DNA from 3 places in the Mammaliicoccus sp. D-M19 genome. Region 2 is predicted to be linked to each of the others. Evidence: riboswitches for the same ligand, from Rfam matches in the RefSeq annotation. Region 2 holds a riboswitch; each other region holds the start of a gene.
The links. Region 2 has a riboswitch for S-adenosylmethionine ahead of metK (methionine adenosyltransferase). Riboswitches for the same ligand answer to the same signal wherever they lie in the genome.

Region 1: it holds a riboswitch for S-adenosylmethionine, as region 2 does, so the genes downstream of both, metX (homoserine O-acetyltransferase MetX) here and metK (methionine adenosyltransferase) in region 2, are expected to answer to the same signal.
Region 3: it holds a riboswitch for S-adenosylmethionine, as region 2 does, so the genes downstream of both, LQ675_RS04055 (hypothetical protein) here and metK (methionine adenosyltransferase) in region 2, are expected to answer to the same signal.

Annotation. Positions count from the first base shown of each region.
Region 1 is NZ_JAJNHW010000009.1:66,197-71,258, reverse strand. Features, by position in the region: gene LQ675_RS13270 (DHH family phosphoesterase) at 1-340, opposite strand, end outside; gene LQ675_RS13265 (DUF2232 domain-containing protein) at 355-1,272, opposite strand; gene metX (homoserine O-acetyltransferase MetX) at 1,354-2,322, opposite strand; SAM riboswitch class I at 2,394-2,495, opposite strand; gene LQ675_RS13255 (AzlD domain-containing protein) at 2,562-2,888, opposite strand; gene LQ675_RS13250 (AzlC family ABC transporter permease) at 2,885-3,529, opposite strand; gene LQ675_RS13245 (YceI family protein) at 3,942-4,457, opposite strand; gene serS (serine--tRNA ligase) at 4,582-5,062, opposite strand, start outside.
Region 2 is NZ_JAJNHW010000002.1:107,218-112,279, reverse strand. Features, by position in the region: gene LQ675_RS06120 (NAD-dependent succinate-semialdehyde dehydrogenase) at 1-449, opposite strand, end outside; gene LQ675_RS06115 (nuclease-related domain-containing protein) at 508-1,419, opposite strand; gene metK (methionine adenosyltransferase) at 1,980-3,173, opposite strand; SAM riboswitch class I at 3,277-3,388, opposite strand; gene pckA (phosphoenolpyruvate carboxykinase (ATP)) at 3,571-5,062, shown strand, end outside.
Region 3 is NZ_JAJNHW010000001.1:781,238-786,299, reverse strand. Features, by position in the region: gene LQ675_RS04070 (ABC transporter ATP-binding protein) at 235-1,959, shown strand; gene LQ675_RS04065 (RrF2 family transcriptional regulator) at 2,084-2,464, shown strand; gene LQ675_RS04060 (NAD(P)/FAD-dependent oxidoreductase) at 2,536-3,426, shown strand; gene LQ675_RS04055 (hypothetical protein) at 3,469-3,687, opposite strand; SAM riboswitch class I at 3,762-3,861, opposite strand; gene LQ675_RS04050 (PepSY domain-containing protein) at 3,993-4,622, shown strand; gene efeO (iron uptake system protein EfeO) at 4,862-5,062, shown strand, end outside.

The DNA.
Region 1 (5,062 bases), on a different contig from region 2:
CGTCTAAAACGTCTCGTTCTAATCGTTTATTAACAAAATTATTAATCCATTCGATATGGTCATTTTTGTCTAATAATATGACGCCTATTGGTAAGTCACTGACTGCACTTGTTTTACTTTTCGTAATTCTACCGGCTAAACTCCCAATATATAAATCTAATTTCAAAAAGCTCTGTCTAACAAAAAATATGCTTACTGCAATTAGAATTATCGTAGCAACCGTCGAAATAATCGCCCAAAATATTGAATTAAAAAAACTGAATACGACTAGCACCAAAGCTAATATCATCATAATAATGTACGGAAATATTAGGGCTTTTTTAACAGATTGACGGTTCATAAACTCACCTCAATTTACTTTTTTATACGTTGTTTCAAGTTAAACCAAATATCCATTAATCCGAATAAGTACGCAAATGGTTTAAATATAAATGCCAATACAAAGATGATGACACCTACTATAATTGGTAATTTTTTAACTTTTACAAATAAATGGAACAACGATAATGCTTGTATAAATATAACCCATTCTAACACAAATTGTAAGTTAGTGACTATGCCATACGCCACTACATTATCTTTCGTGACAAACAAGCTCACAAGTACTGTAATCACAAAAACGAATGCAACGCTTCTGTTGATTTGCCACATAAATAATGGTCTGAACACAGGTGTTGCGACTTTGAATTTTCTTAAAATCGGAAACGTCACAACTAAATTCACAAGCACAAATAAGAATACCCATAATACTATATACCCAGGAATGCTCGCTTGTAATATTTCTAATGAAACTTGTAAAGATTCTTCAATTTCAGTTGTTATATTACCACCCATTTGAAAATACGACACTAATACATCATGGTACTGATTAAAGAACTTGCTCGTTAAAGGTAAGTTTCCCGTAATTTGTAAAATTAACACACTACCTATCGTTAAAATACTCATAAATGTTGTCACTAAGTACAAAATACGTTCTTTAGATGTACGCTCAATAAGTAACTGCCCAATAAATACACTCATAAAAATAACAAGTGTCATGGCAGTTAATAAGAATACATGATTAAATAACACAGTTGCACATAACGTTATGACAACCGTCACAAAAAAGGACGGTTTAGAGCGATACCAAAGAATCGTTCCTGGTATCGTAATAAATGGTATGATCAATATTGCTAATAATGGTACAAAGTTTATAATAGCGGCACTTAGAACTAGTATAAGTGTTGCTATGATTGTCGCTTTTATATCGACTTTAAAAGACAAATTTTTCACTTCCCAATCTAAATTAAACATCTTTCTCTATTTTACAGATTTTTATCCTTTAAAACAATGTAGGTGACTTTTAAGTTGATATCAGCGTGCTTTAAATTTATATAATTTTAAGAAATGATAAACGTTAGGTGCCCAATCTCCAAAATTCAATAAAAACCCATCATGGCCCACGTTGTCTGGCACATAGAAATGTCTATGATACTTAAAGAATCGACCTAAAGCTCTCACTTGGTCATCTGGATATAATAAATCATCCGCAAATCCTAATGTTAATACTTTCGTTTCTAGTTGAAGTAGACGTTCCTCAACATCATCTCGTCCTCTAAATATGTCGTGACTGTCTAAAACATCTAACAATGTTAAATAGCAGTCTTTGTTAAATACTTCTTTAAATTTATTGCCTTGATATTTTTGGTAGCTTACAACATCATCTGCAGAAAATCTTGATTCGTAATCTTTACTTGAACGATACGTTAAAAAGCCAAGTTGTCTTGCGATGCTTAAACCATCTTGTCCGTTCATATGAATGACTTGTCTTGCAATCTCATTAAACGCTCTACTATATGATGAAGTCTTCTCTGTAGCAGCTAATATGACTGCTTTTTTCACTTCAATCGAACCGTCATAAAGCATTTCTAACGTTTGCATACCACCTAAAGAGCCACCAATTAATACATCAATTTTTTCATAGCCAAATTGTTTCAATCCTAATATGTTTGCTTTCGCAACATCTCTCATCGTCAAATGTTCCGGGAAATTTGGAGTATTCAATCTTGAACTTGATCCATAAGGACTGCCAATTACATTAAATGTTATAAATTGATAATCATTAATTGAAAGGTAACCGCCATCTATAATTTCACGCCACCAACCTGCATGCTCATCATCACCATATGTTAAATGGTTGCCTGTTAGCGCATGACAAACTACAACGAGTGGCTGGCCTTTATAACCCACATACTCATATTGAAGTTTCAAGTTATCAATCACTTCACCAGATTCTGTTTCAAAATGTCCAAGATCTACTATGCCTGTTTCTCGAGAAATAATCACATTAAAACCCCCCTCTTATTTAAATTGAAAGACTTCTTACTCGTCAAAGAAGTAAGAAGTCCTCATCATCCTTATTATGCGAGTATACTCGTTGGTAGTAGCACCGTATCTATTATGACCGGTTGCTGAAGTGTCGTCGGGCCAATTCCCTCAACTTCTCTGAATAAGCTTTGCTATGTAATTTATATTAAGAATACTAGAAATGAGCATTTCTTTCAATAAGTTAACGAATGAAATTAAAAGACTAATCTCACAATCGCCATAATAAACATACCAGCTATAACTGTAATCGTTAAACTTTTAAATATGAGTGCTATTAGAATTGTTGGTATCGCGACTATAATACTCTCAAAATTTAACGTAAACCCCGCATTGCCTTCTTGATTTAACATGCCTTCTAGTATTAATGCCGTAAAGAGACATACCGGCACATATTGTAACCACTTGATCACACTTTCAGGTAAGTCCGCTTTTGATAACAATACAAATGGAGAAACACGGATAATCCAAGTTAAAACAAAACAACTTATCGTAATTAAAATTAAATACATCGATATACTCATTTATCAAACACCACCCCTACGACAGAAGCAATAATTGTCGACACAATAATGGATAAATAAGTTGGCATAAATAATGTCAGAATAAGCATGCATACAATCGTTAATAATATTAAATAAAGATATACTAAGACTTTGCTTTTATGTATCGTTTCAAACTGAGCAATTAATAAAAATATAAACATCGCTGTTAAAGCATAATCGAGGCCAAACATTTCAGGTTTAGGTATTAAGTTACCGACTAAACCGCCAATAATAGATGTGACAATCCATAATAAATAAGCTGAAATATTTAAACCATGCATCCAAGTCGCATTGAGCGATTTCTCTTTCACATATTTCGTAATCGCAACACCGAATGACTCATCCGTTACAAGTGTGCCTATTCCTATATTCGACCAAAAACCATTTCCTTTAAATGCTGGGACTAAAGCCAAACTTTGAAGAAACATTCTTGAGTTAACAAAAAATACCGTCAATAGAATTGCTGAAATAGGGGAGTGGATGGCGACCAACGCACATATAATAAATTGAGCAGCACCCGCATAGACAAAAATAGACAACAATGCAATTTCCAAAATAGATAAACCAGATGAAATACCGACGATACCAAAAGCTAATGCAACACTAAAGTATCCAAGCATAGTTGGTATACAATCTTTAACACCTTGAAGGAACAAACCTTTATTCGTAATACTCGTACTTGTCACAACGATGCCTCCAATCTACAGTTAAAGGTAAGTCTAACGTTTGTCTAACCTCAATCTTACTTACCTCTAAAGAATTTTAATATGTATTAGTTTTATCATACCTATATTACTTTATCAATAACACTTGATTAAATATTCGGAAAATAATTAATCAATTTGATACTGGATTAATCATTTGGGCTTAGATGGCCATAGATGATCAAGTCTTCGTGCGTTATACCTTGATTTTGTACCTTAGCGCACGATATCTCTCAGTCTTCGTGCACTTATATTTATATCTCAAACCATATAAAAAACAGCAGAAATTCAATTGAATGAATTTCTACTGTTTGATTATCTATATAAATTATTCACTTAAACCGAATTCTGCACTTGCCTCGAATTTAACATCTCTACCGATCATCACGCCACCAGTTTCTAATGCTTGGTTAAATGATACGCCGTATTTTTCGCGGTCGATTTTACCAGTTACTGCGAAACCTGTTACTGTTTCACCATTTAATGGGTTTTTACTTACGCCGTTGAAATCAACGTCAAATGTTTCTTCGTGTGTTACGCCAGCGATTGTTAAATCACCTGTAATTGAATCTTCACTGATTGATTTTGATTCAAATGTAATATTTGGATTTTCATCTGCACTAAAGAAGTCAGCTGATTTTAAGTGAGCGTCACGGTCAGCGTTTTTAGTATTGATTGAATCTGCTTTTATTGTAACTGTTGCTTTTAATGTAGAAAGGTCATTAATATCTCCTGATACTTCTACGTTATAATCTTCAAAAGTACCTTTAACGCGAGATACCATTAAATGTTTTACTGTAAATTCTAAACTACTGTGTGCTTTGTCGAAATTGAAATTAGTCATCTGTCAAAACTCCCTTTATTTATTTTGTATACTTAGTATATCAAATATAAAAAGTATATTCAAGCATTAAATCAAAAAAAGAGTAACCAATATATGATTACCCTTTTTGTGAGATTTAACTCACTTATAATTCAATTGTTTTTAAGCCGCCCATAAATGGTACTAATACTTCAGGTACAGTGATTGTACCGTCTTCATTTTGGTAGTTTTCAACGATTGCAGCAAATGTACGACCTACTGCTAATCCACTTCCGTTTAGTGTGTGTACGTATTCTGGTTTCGCATCTTTGCTTCGTTTAAATCTTATATTTGCTCTTCGTGCTTGGAAATCTGTCATATTTGAACATGAACTGATTTCTTTATAATCGTTGTAACTTGGTAGCCATACTTCTATATCATATGTTTTAGAACTTCCAAATCCAATATCCCCTGTACATAAGTTCACAGTTCTGTATGGTAATTCTAAAGCTTGTAAAATATTTTCAGCGTGTTGAGTTAATTCTTCTAGTGCTTTAAATGAATCTTCAGGTCTTTCATATCTCACCATTTCAACTTTATTAAATTGGTGTAATCTAATTAAACCTCTTGTATCTCTACCTGCTGAT
Region 2 (5,062 bases):
GCTAATGCTGGTGCTGCTTTTCTAGTCATCATCGCTGCTGGGAAGTTCCAAGGTGTTATGCTCGCTACAACGCCAACAGGTGCACGTGTAACGATGAGTCGTTTGTTATCAACATGTTCTGGAATAGTTCTACCATAAGTACGTTTAGCTTCTTCAGCAAACCATAATATATAATCTGACGCATATTTTACTTCACCTAAAGCTTCTTTTAATGGCTTCCCACTTTCTTTTGTCATAATTAAGGCAATTTCTTCTTTATTTTCGAGAATCAATTCATACCATTTATATAACAATGCACTACGTTCATGAGCTGGTTTCTTTTTGTATGTTTGAAAAGCATCATGTGCCTTTTCAATCTTGCTGTTAATATCTTCTTCCGTATTGTTTTTAATCGTTTCGATTACTTCACCAGTTGCAGGATTTTTAACTTCAAAATTTTCTTTTACCATACTTATAACCACCTTTTTAGTATAAAAATAGCGCTACATAATATGCAGCGCTTAGTTATTACGGGTTAAACTTTTCAATTTCATCCATAATTCTCTCAAGGTCTTCCACACTATATTGGAATCTACCATGAAATACAAATTTATTAAAGAAGTGTTGAAGTTGTTTTTCACCAACTAACACTTTAATGTTAGGGTCTTGTGAATAATTACTGATAGTTGCTTCACTTACTTCATTTGGATGGAAGTAAATAATAGGTGTCGGTGTATATTTAAGTTCTAACTGCCTTTGTAATTCTTCAGTTGTATTATCAACTTCTTTAACTTCATTAGTATATGAATGAAAAGCTGCAGTTTTATTATTTGGTTGTTTTTCAAGTAATAACGTTTGTTCTTTGTTTGGGTTTAAATCCAATGTTTCAAAGACTTGTCCTAATACTGGAAAATCACTAAACTGCTGTTCTGTAATACCGTGATAGATATGACCACTTACTAAATTAGAGTCAATTACATAAATACCCGTTCTTGTTAAGACTAAATGATCTATTTGTCGAACTTTACCTAATGGATCTTTAGGTAAGAAGATGTTAGCCATAATATGCATGTCTTCAGGTCTGATACGACGTTCATTTACAAGTTGGTCTCTTAACTCTAACAAGTGTCTATCAGTTATATATTCCCCTTCATTCTTAGAAAATAACTTTAATGAGTCAATTTCTCTTTCTTTTTGTGAAATTGCTTCTTGATGTGTTTCTTCTTGTTTCGTTAGAACCTTTTTATTTTCAACTCTTTCATGATCTAACTTTTCTTTATGTTCAGATTTAAGCGTCTCATTTTCTTTTTTATGAGCTTCTTGAATCTTATTCAAAGATTTTTGTTTCTGTTTTAATGAAACAAAGAATAATATAATAAATAGTATCGCAATGACGACCGCTGCGATTAATCCATAATGAATCGGTTCTAATTGACTCATAATTGTAGATCGCTCCCTTTCATATGTATTAATTCCATTATAGTAAAAATTACAAATAAATTCAGTATATATCATGAAATATATTGATAATATAACGTAATTTCTTATACTTCATACATTTGAGTAGTTAAACCACACTTTAATAGTAAATATTTTATGAATATATAGCGGATTGCTGTTACAAAACTTGCATGAATTGTAATTATGAGCGTTGTTGTGAACACTTCAGGCCAAACTTGTCCATAACGGGGGCGTTAATTACAAAAGTCAGCTGAAGTGTTACTATGGGCGTCTATAATTACAAAAGTCGGCTGAAATGTTACTATGGACCGCCTTAATTACAAAACTACTTAGAAGTGTTAATACCGGTATCCTTATTTGCACTTCTAATCAAAACTGCTAATAACAACCTCAGTATTTGCACTTCTAACTAAAACTGCTAATAACGACCCCAGTATTTGCACTTCTAACCAAAACTGCTAATAACACCCCAACTTCCTTCTAAAATAAAATAAAAACTCTGCATAAATCCCGTAAGATTCTATACAGAGCGTAATTGTTTATTTTAATAAGTCTTTTAATAAATCTACTTTATCTAATTGTTCCCATGGTAATTGAACATCTGTTCTACCGAAGTGACCGTATGCTGCTGTCTTTTTGTAGATTGGTTGTCTTAAATTCAACATTTGAATAATGCCTGCTGGTCTTAAATCAAATACTTCTCTTATTTTTTCTACTAATACAGTTTCTTCTACTTTACCTGTACCAAAAGTATCTATTGAAATGGATACTGGTTGTGCTACTCCAATTGCATATGCTAATTGGACTTCACATTTATCTGCTAATCCACTTGCTACTATATTCTTAGCAACATATCTAGCAGCGTATGCACCTGATCTATCTACTTTAGTAGGATCTTTACCACTGAAACATCCTCCGCCGTGTCTTGCATAACCACCGTATGTATCTACAATGATTTTTCTACCTGTTAATCCAGCATCTCCTTGTGGTCCACCAATTACAAATCTACCTGTTGGATTGATAAAGAATTTAGTTTCTTCATCTAATAATTCTTTAGGTACGATTGGATAGATAACATGATCTTTAATATCTTGTTGAATTTTTTCTAATTCAATTTTTTCATGATGTTGTGAAGAAATAACGATTGTATCTACTCTTACTGGTTTGTCATTTTCGTCATATTCAACTGTTACTTGTGTCTTACCATCTGGACGTAAATATTCTAAAGTACCGTCTTTACGTACATCTGTTAATTTCTTCGCAAGTTGGTGAGCTAAATATCCTGGTAAAGGCATGTATGTTTCCGTTTCATTTGTAGCAAAACCAAACATAAGACCTTGGTCACCTGCACCAATTGATTCTATTTCTCTATCTGATAAATCATCTCTATCTTCTAGTGCGCAATCTACACCTTGTGCAATATCTGGTGATTGCTCATCAATAGCAGTTAAAATCGCCATCGTTTGGAAATCATAACCATACTTCGCTCTTGTGTATCCTATATCTTTTACTGTTTGTCTAACTACTTTGGGGATATCTACATATGTTGAAGTAGAAATTTCACCTGCAATTAAAGCCATACCAGTTGTTACTGTTGTTTCACAAGCGACTCTTGCTTTAGGATCGCCTTTTAATAATTCATCCAGGATAGCATCGGAAATTTGGTCCGCAATTTTATCTGGATGCCCTTCTGTTACTGATTCTGATGTGAAGAGTCTTCTATTCTTTGACATAAAAAATCTCCTTTAAATAAAGTTGTACGGTCTCTTCCTCAGCGCAAATAAAAAGTGCCCTCTCTCAATAAAGATATAGAGAGAAGGCACACTCGTCCATTCGCTCTTATCGTTCAGACAATATTGGTCTGCAAACGGTTTGGCACCTTTCTTTCATTAGAAAGAGGTTGCTGGGTTTCATTGGGTCCATGTCCCTCCACCACTCAGGATAAGAGAATCCGTCAGAAATGATAATACTAAAGTTTTCATAATATGTCAATGGAACGAAACACATTCAAATTTCCAAAAATTTTTTATAACAAATTCACTCATTAGTATAGACTATATATTTTAATGTGTTATACTAATTCCATGAAAATGCTTACAACACTAATATTAGACATGGGGGTCGTCATTTATGGCAATACAGTCAATTACCGAATCAATCGAACTTTCAAACCTTTTAAAGAAGGACACTACACTACAGCAACTTTCTAGAACCGAATTGTACAATCACATTCTAGAAGCAGGAGAAGGCGTATTAACAGAATCTGGCGCAATCAGAATGGAAACTGGTAAATACACAGGTCGCTCTCCTAAAGACAAATTTATCGTTAAAGAGGAAGATACTGAACAAGATATTGATTGGGGTACAATCAACCAACCTATCTCAGAAAGTAACTTTTTAAATTTATATGATCAAGTTATTGACTACTTAAACCAAAAATCACAACTTTATGTCTTTAATGGATATGCAGGTGCAGATGAATCATCACGATTAAATTTACGCGTGATTAACGAAATGCCTTGGCATAATTTATTTGCACAGAACATGTTTATCCGCCCAGAAACTAAAGAAGAAGCACTTAATATCAGCCCTAATTTCACTGTTATTAGTGCACCAGGATTTAAAGCTGATCCAGAAAAAGACGGTACAAATTCTGAGACATTCATTATAACTTCGTTCAAACACCGTGTCATACTAATTGGCGGTACTGAATACGCTGGTGAAATGAAAAAAGGTATATTCTCAGTAATGAACTATTTATTACCTAAAAAAGGCATTATGAGTATGCACTGTTCAGCAAACGTAGGTTATAACAAAGATGTAGCTTTATTCTTTGGTCTATCTGGTACAGGTAAAACAACGTTATCTGCAGATCCTAATAGAAAATTAATCGGAGACGATGAACATGGTTGGAACGAAAATGGTGTCTTCAATATTGAAGGTGGTTGTTACGCTAAAACAGTAAGTCTTAGTCGTGAAAAAGAACCACAAATTTACGATGCTATTCGTTATGGTACAGTTCTAGAAAATGTTACCGTAAATCCTAATGGTTCAGTTGATTATGACGACACTACATTAACTGAAAATACAAGGGCTGCATACCCAATAGATTTTATCGATAATATTATTACACCATCAATAGCTGGTCACCCAAATACAATTATCTTCTTAACTGCAGATGCATTTGGCGTATTACCACCTATTTCTAAATTAGATAAATCTCAAGCTATGTATCATTTCTTAAGTGGTTTCACTTCTAAGTTAGCAGGTACAGAAAGAGGCGTAACAAGCCCTCAACCAGTATTCTCAACATGTTTCGGTTCACCTTTCTTACCATTACATGCGACTGAATACGCTGAATTACTTGGTAAATTAATTGATGAACATAATGTAGATGTTTATCTTGTAAACACTGGTTGGACTGGTGGCGAATACGGAGTAGGTTCAAGAATGGATTTGAAACATACCCGTTCAATGATTCGTCGTGCAATTAGTGGAGAAATTAAGAATTCAGAATTTGTTCAAGATGATATCTTTGGCCTTAATATCCCGAAACATGTACCAGGTGTACCTTCGGAAATATTATATCCACGTAATACATGGGTATCTTCTGACGCATATG
Region 3 (5,062 bases), on a different contig from region 2:
TGGAATTACCGGTCCAGAAATGAGAAATACGGACCGATAAAATAAAATATCGACCCGCAAACGAGATTTACAGTCCGATAAAATAAATTATCGACCCGAAAATCCACTCCGCATCACCTCATCCTCCATTTTATTTCGGTTGCAAAAACAATTTCAAATAAATTCTTAAAAAGTGCAGAAAAAATATAATTCTATAGTATAATTAAATTTGGTCGAAATTTATTTAGGAGGTCCATTATGAAAGAATTCTTCCAATATTATAAACCCTATAAAGGATTGTTTTTCTTAGATTTTGGTTCGGCTGTTTTCGTAGGTATTCTTGAATTGGTGTTTCCACTTATAACGAGTATATTTATTGACCAGCTATTGCCAACTAAGAATTGGAGTTGGATTGTGATTTTTGTTTTTCTTTTATTATTCATATACGTTGTTGAATCTGTATTAAAATTCATCGTGACGTATTGGGGGCATAAACTGGGGACTAATATTGAAAGAGATATTCGTAATGAGCTTTATGAGCATATTCAAAAAATGAATTTTGGATTCTTTGATAACCAAAAATCAGGTAAAATCATTGGACGATTAACGAACGATTTAATGGATATTGGAGAAGTTGCTCACCATGGACCTGAAGATGTGTTTGTAGCTGTGATGACGCTTGTGGGTTCATTTGTCATTATGTTGACGATCGATGTGAAACTTGCGCTTATTACGTTCTGTGTTGTACCGATTATTTTTGTATTAACGATTTACTTTAATCAAAAGATGTCAGGTGCTTTTAAGAACTTATTTAGCAATGTTTCAAGATTTAATGAGCTTATTGCTGATAATGTTGGTGGTATGCGTCTTGTACAAGCATTTACAAATGAGGGTCACGAATTAACAAGATTTAAAAAGGTCAATGATAATTTTAGAGCGACAAAATTAAAAGCATATTCATATATGTCTTGGAACTTGTCAATTAGTCATATTGCTCAAAAATTAACGTTAATCTTTGTGCTGATTTTAGGAAGTTATTTTGTATTAAATGGGTCGTTGTCATATGGTGGATTTGTAGCATTTATTATGATTACAAATCTGTTATTTAAACCGTTAGAGTCTATTAATATGGTTATTGAACTATTTCCTAAAGGTATTGCAGGATTCAAAAATTTTAAAGAGATTGTCAATATGGATCCAGAAATTAAAGATAATGACGATGCTATCGAATTTATAGATGAACCAGATACAATTGAATATGAAGATGTATCATTCAAATATTCAGAGAAATTAATCTTAAATCAGCTTTCTATCAAAATTGAACAAGGTGAAAAAGTAGCACTTGTAGGACCGAGTGGGGGAGGTAAAACGACAATTTGTTCGTTATTACCAAGGTTCTACGACCCGTTACAAGGTAAGATTAAAATCAATAATCGAGATATTAAATCTTATAAGTTGGAATCATTAAGAAAACAAATTGGTGTTGTACAGCAAGATGTATTTCTTTTCGGTGGAACATTAAGAGATAATATTATTTATGGTAATTTAAATGCGACAGAAGAAGAAATTAATTACGCAGTTGACCAAGCACAATTAAGAACGTTTGTAGATGAATTGCCAGAAGGTTTAGATACTGTAGTTGGGGAACGCGGTACAAAATTATCTGGTGGACAAAAGCAACGTATTTCAATTGCGAGGATGTTCTTGAAGAATCCGCCAATTATTATTCTTGATGAAGCAACAAGTGCTTTAGATGTTGAAACAGAAAATAAAATACAATCAGCATTTAAGAATTTATCACGTGGTCGAACTTCACTGATTATTGCACATAGACTGAGTACAATTAGACATGTCGATAGAATTGTATATATCGAACAAGGTCAAATTCAAGAAATGGGCAGTCATGATGAACTCATGGATAAAGGTGGTAAATACAAAGATTTATACATGTCACAGTTTGAACAAATTGATGAATTTTAACATTTTGCCAGAGATCTTTTTGAAGAAAAAGGTCTCTGCATTTTTATATTTTGAGCTAAATAATAGACTTTCATTTCAAAGCTGTTATTATAGAGTGGTAATATCTATGATTAAGAGGTGTAACATGAAGATTTCTAAAGGATCAGATTATGGGTTACATGCATTGGCATATTTAATTGCTAAAAGAGATCAACAACCCATCAATGTTAAAAGTTTATCTGAAACGTTAAATGTATCTGTAACATATTTATCTAAAATATTAACGCAATTAGTAAAAGCAGGTGTTATTAAATCTGCATCTGGTGCAAAAGGTGGTTATTACTTAGTTAATAATTGGGAAGACATAACTGTCTATGATATTATTACAGCAATTGATGGTCATCAAAGTACGCTTGAAGATAGTTTTGATCACGGTCCTGAATGTAAAATACAAGCGATATTAACTTCAGCTGAAGATGAAATGACGCAAGCTTTGAAAAATAAAACTTTAAAAGATTTAATGTAAGTTAAATCTTTTTTTTATCTATAAATTATAGATATTACGACTCTATAATAGTTATGAAAGGTGGAAATACCATGTTTGATTGTATCGTAATAGGTGGAGGGCCAGCAGGATTAGCGAGTGCACTCACGTTAGGAAGAGCTTTAAAGAAGACATTAATGATAGACAATAATAATGCGAGAAATAAAGTGACACAGCATTCACATGCATTTTTAACACAAGACGGTGTAAGACCAGAAGAATTGAGAGCTAAAGGAGAACATGATGTTGATCAATATGATGATGTAACACGTATCAATGACACGGTGTTAAACATATTGAAAGAAGAGCATTATTTTATTGTTGAAACAGCCAATCAACAATATAAAGCTAAAAAAATTATGGTATGTACAGGATTGCGAGAAACATTACCAGAAATTGAAGGTTTAAAAGAAAGTTATGGCAAATCTGTCTTTTATTGTCCATGGTGTGATGGATATGAATTGAGACATAAACCATTACTTGTAGCTGTTCAACCTGAACATGTGAAACATATGGCGATGCTTATTAACAATTGGACAGACGATATCGTTATAAGTAGTCGTGATTTTTCATTATTAACTGAAGAAGATAAAGCGTTTATTGAAAGTAAACATATCACATTAGTAGAAAGCGAAGTAGCTGAATTTAAACATCATAAAGGACAAATTAATGAAGTTATCTTTAAAAATGGTGAACGAATCAATAGAAGCGGTGCAATCATTGGTGTAAAGTGGGATACTGATTTTGAATTTTTAAAAGGGCTCAATATTGAAAGAGAAGACAACGGAAAAATAAAAATAAACGAGTTAGGTGAATCATCTGTACCAGGATTGTTTGTAGCAGGAGAGAGTAAAGATTTCATGGCATCTCAACTTATAGACGCAGCAGCAAATGGTAATCAAGTCGCAAAATTTGTAGCAATGCAAATCATTATGGAATCATAAAAAAGGAGTAGGACGAAAAATATAGTCCTACTCCTTTTTTGCTTATTTTTTAGTTATTTTAATATTAATTTCAAAGTCACCGAATTGAACATTTTGATGTTCAGAATCTGAAGTTGGTTGAAGTATTGTGTTCTCAACTCTGCATAACTCTTGGATTAATGAGTTCTTCTTCTGGGTCTTAGCTATTGAGCCTGAAAAGCTTTTTGGTGGATTTGCCTTTAATTCTAATAGTTCTGATAAAATATCGTCTCTTGTTCTCATACTTATTGCCTCCTAATTTAATAGTTACAATAAAACAGCTCATCTTAAGATTAAGAAGAGCTGTTTAGAGAATCTTCTTATCTTTCAAGTTAAACTTGTTGGATTTAGCACAGTACATACGCCTGTTGCTGAGGTTTCATCGGGCCAATTCCCTCCGCCTACTCTTAATAAGACTACGAGCTATTTTATTGTTTCTTAATCATAACGAATTAATTGTATTTTGTCTAATTTTAAAAAGTTAAATGTTTAAAAAGTTTGAGATGGTCTATATATTAAATGAATATGAAGCATAGGAGGAATAGAATATGAAGTATAAAATGCTTTCTTTATTATTGTCAGCAGGTATCGTGTTAGCAGCATGTGGTAATAGTGACGATGATAACAATGATAAAAAAGATAATCAAAATGATGAAAAAACTGAACAAACAACTAAAGAAAATAGTAACGACGATCAAAACACAGATGATGATCAAAGTTCTGACAAAGCAACTGAAAATACAGTTAAATGGGAAGACGTTAAAGTCTCTCCAGAAGATGCTGTAAAAGCTGCACAAAAAGAATCAAAAGGTGAACTTAAAGATTTATCGTTTGAAAAAGAAACAGGTGATTGGAGTTATAAAGTTGAATTAGTTGATGGAACAAATGAAAATAAAGTACTGATAAATGCAGATGATAAATCTGTTACGAATGTTGAAAAAGAACAAGAAGATAGTGATGATAATGACCAAACATTCAAATTATCAGATGTCGCTAAATTTGAAGATGCACTCAAAGTAGCACAAGACAAAGCTAAAGGTGATATAAAAGAATGGTCACTAAGTGAAGATAACGGAAAACTTGTTTATTCTATTGAATTAAAAGAAGGTAATAAAGAATCAACAGAATTTACAATTGATGCTAAATCTAAAGAAATTCTCGAACAAGAAACAGATTAATATATTAATAGGCATAGGATAATTCATTTTATCCTATGTTTTTTTGTGCTCTCTTAATGATTATCATTCTCAATTAATGATTTCAAAGAAATCCTAAAAAAATTAAGGTTTCTAAATACTATAAGTACAGACTTATATTTGTATTTTTCATGAATTCTATAAAATTTTTATTGACTATTACACATTATAGGCATAAATTAAAGATGATAATGATAATCAATTAGATGGGGAGTGTTATGATGAAAAAGTTAGCAACAACTTTATTAGCAAGTACTTTAATTTTAACAGCGTGTGGGAATAGCGCTGATAAGAAAGAAAATGAAGATAAAAAAGAAACAAAGGAAACGAAAAAGTCTGAAAAAGCGGATTTCTCAAAAGAAACAAAAGCTTATAAAGATTTTACAACTGAACAATTGGATAAATTCTTAGCGGATACTGAA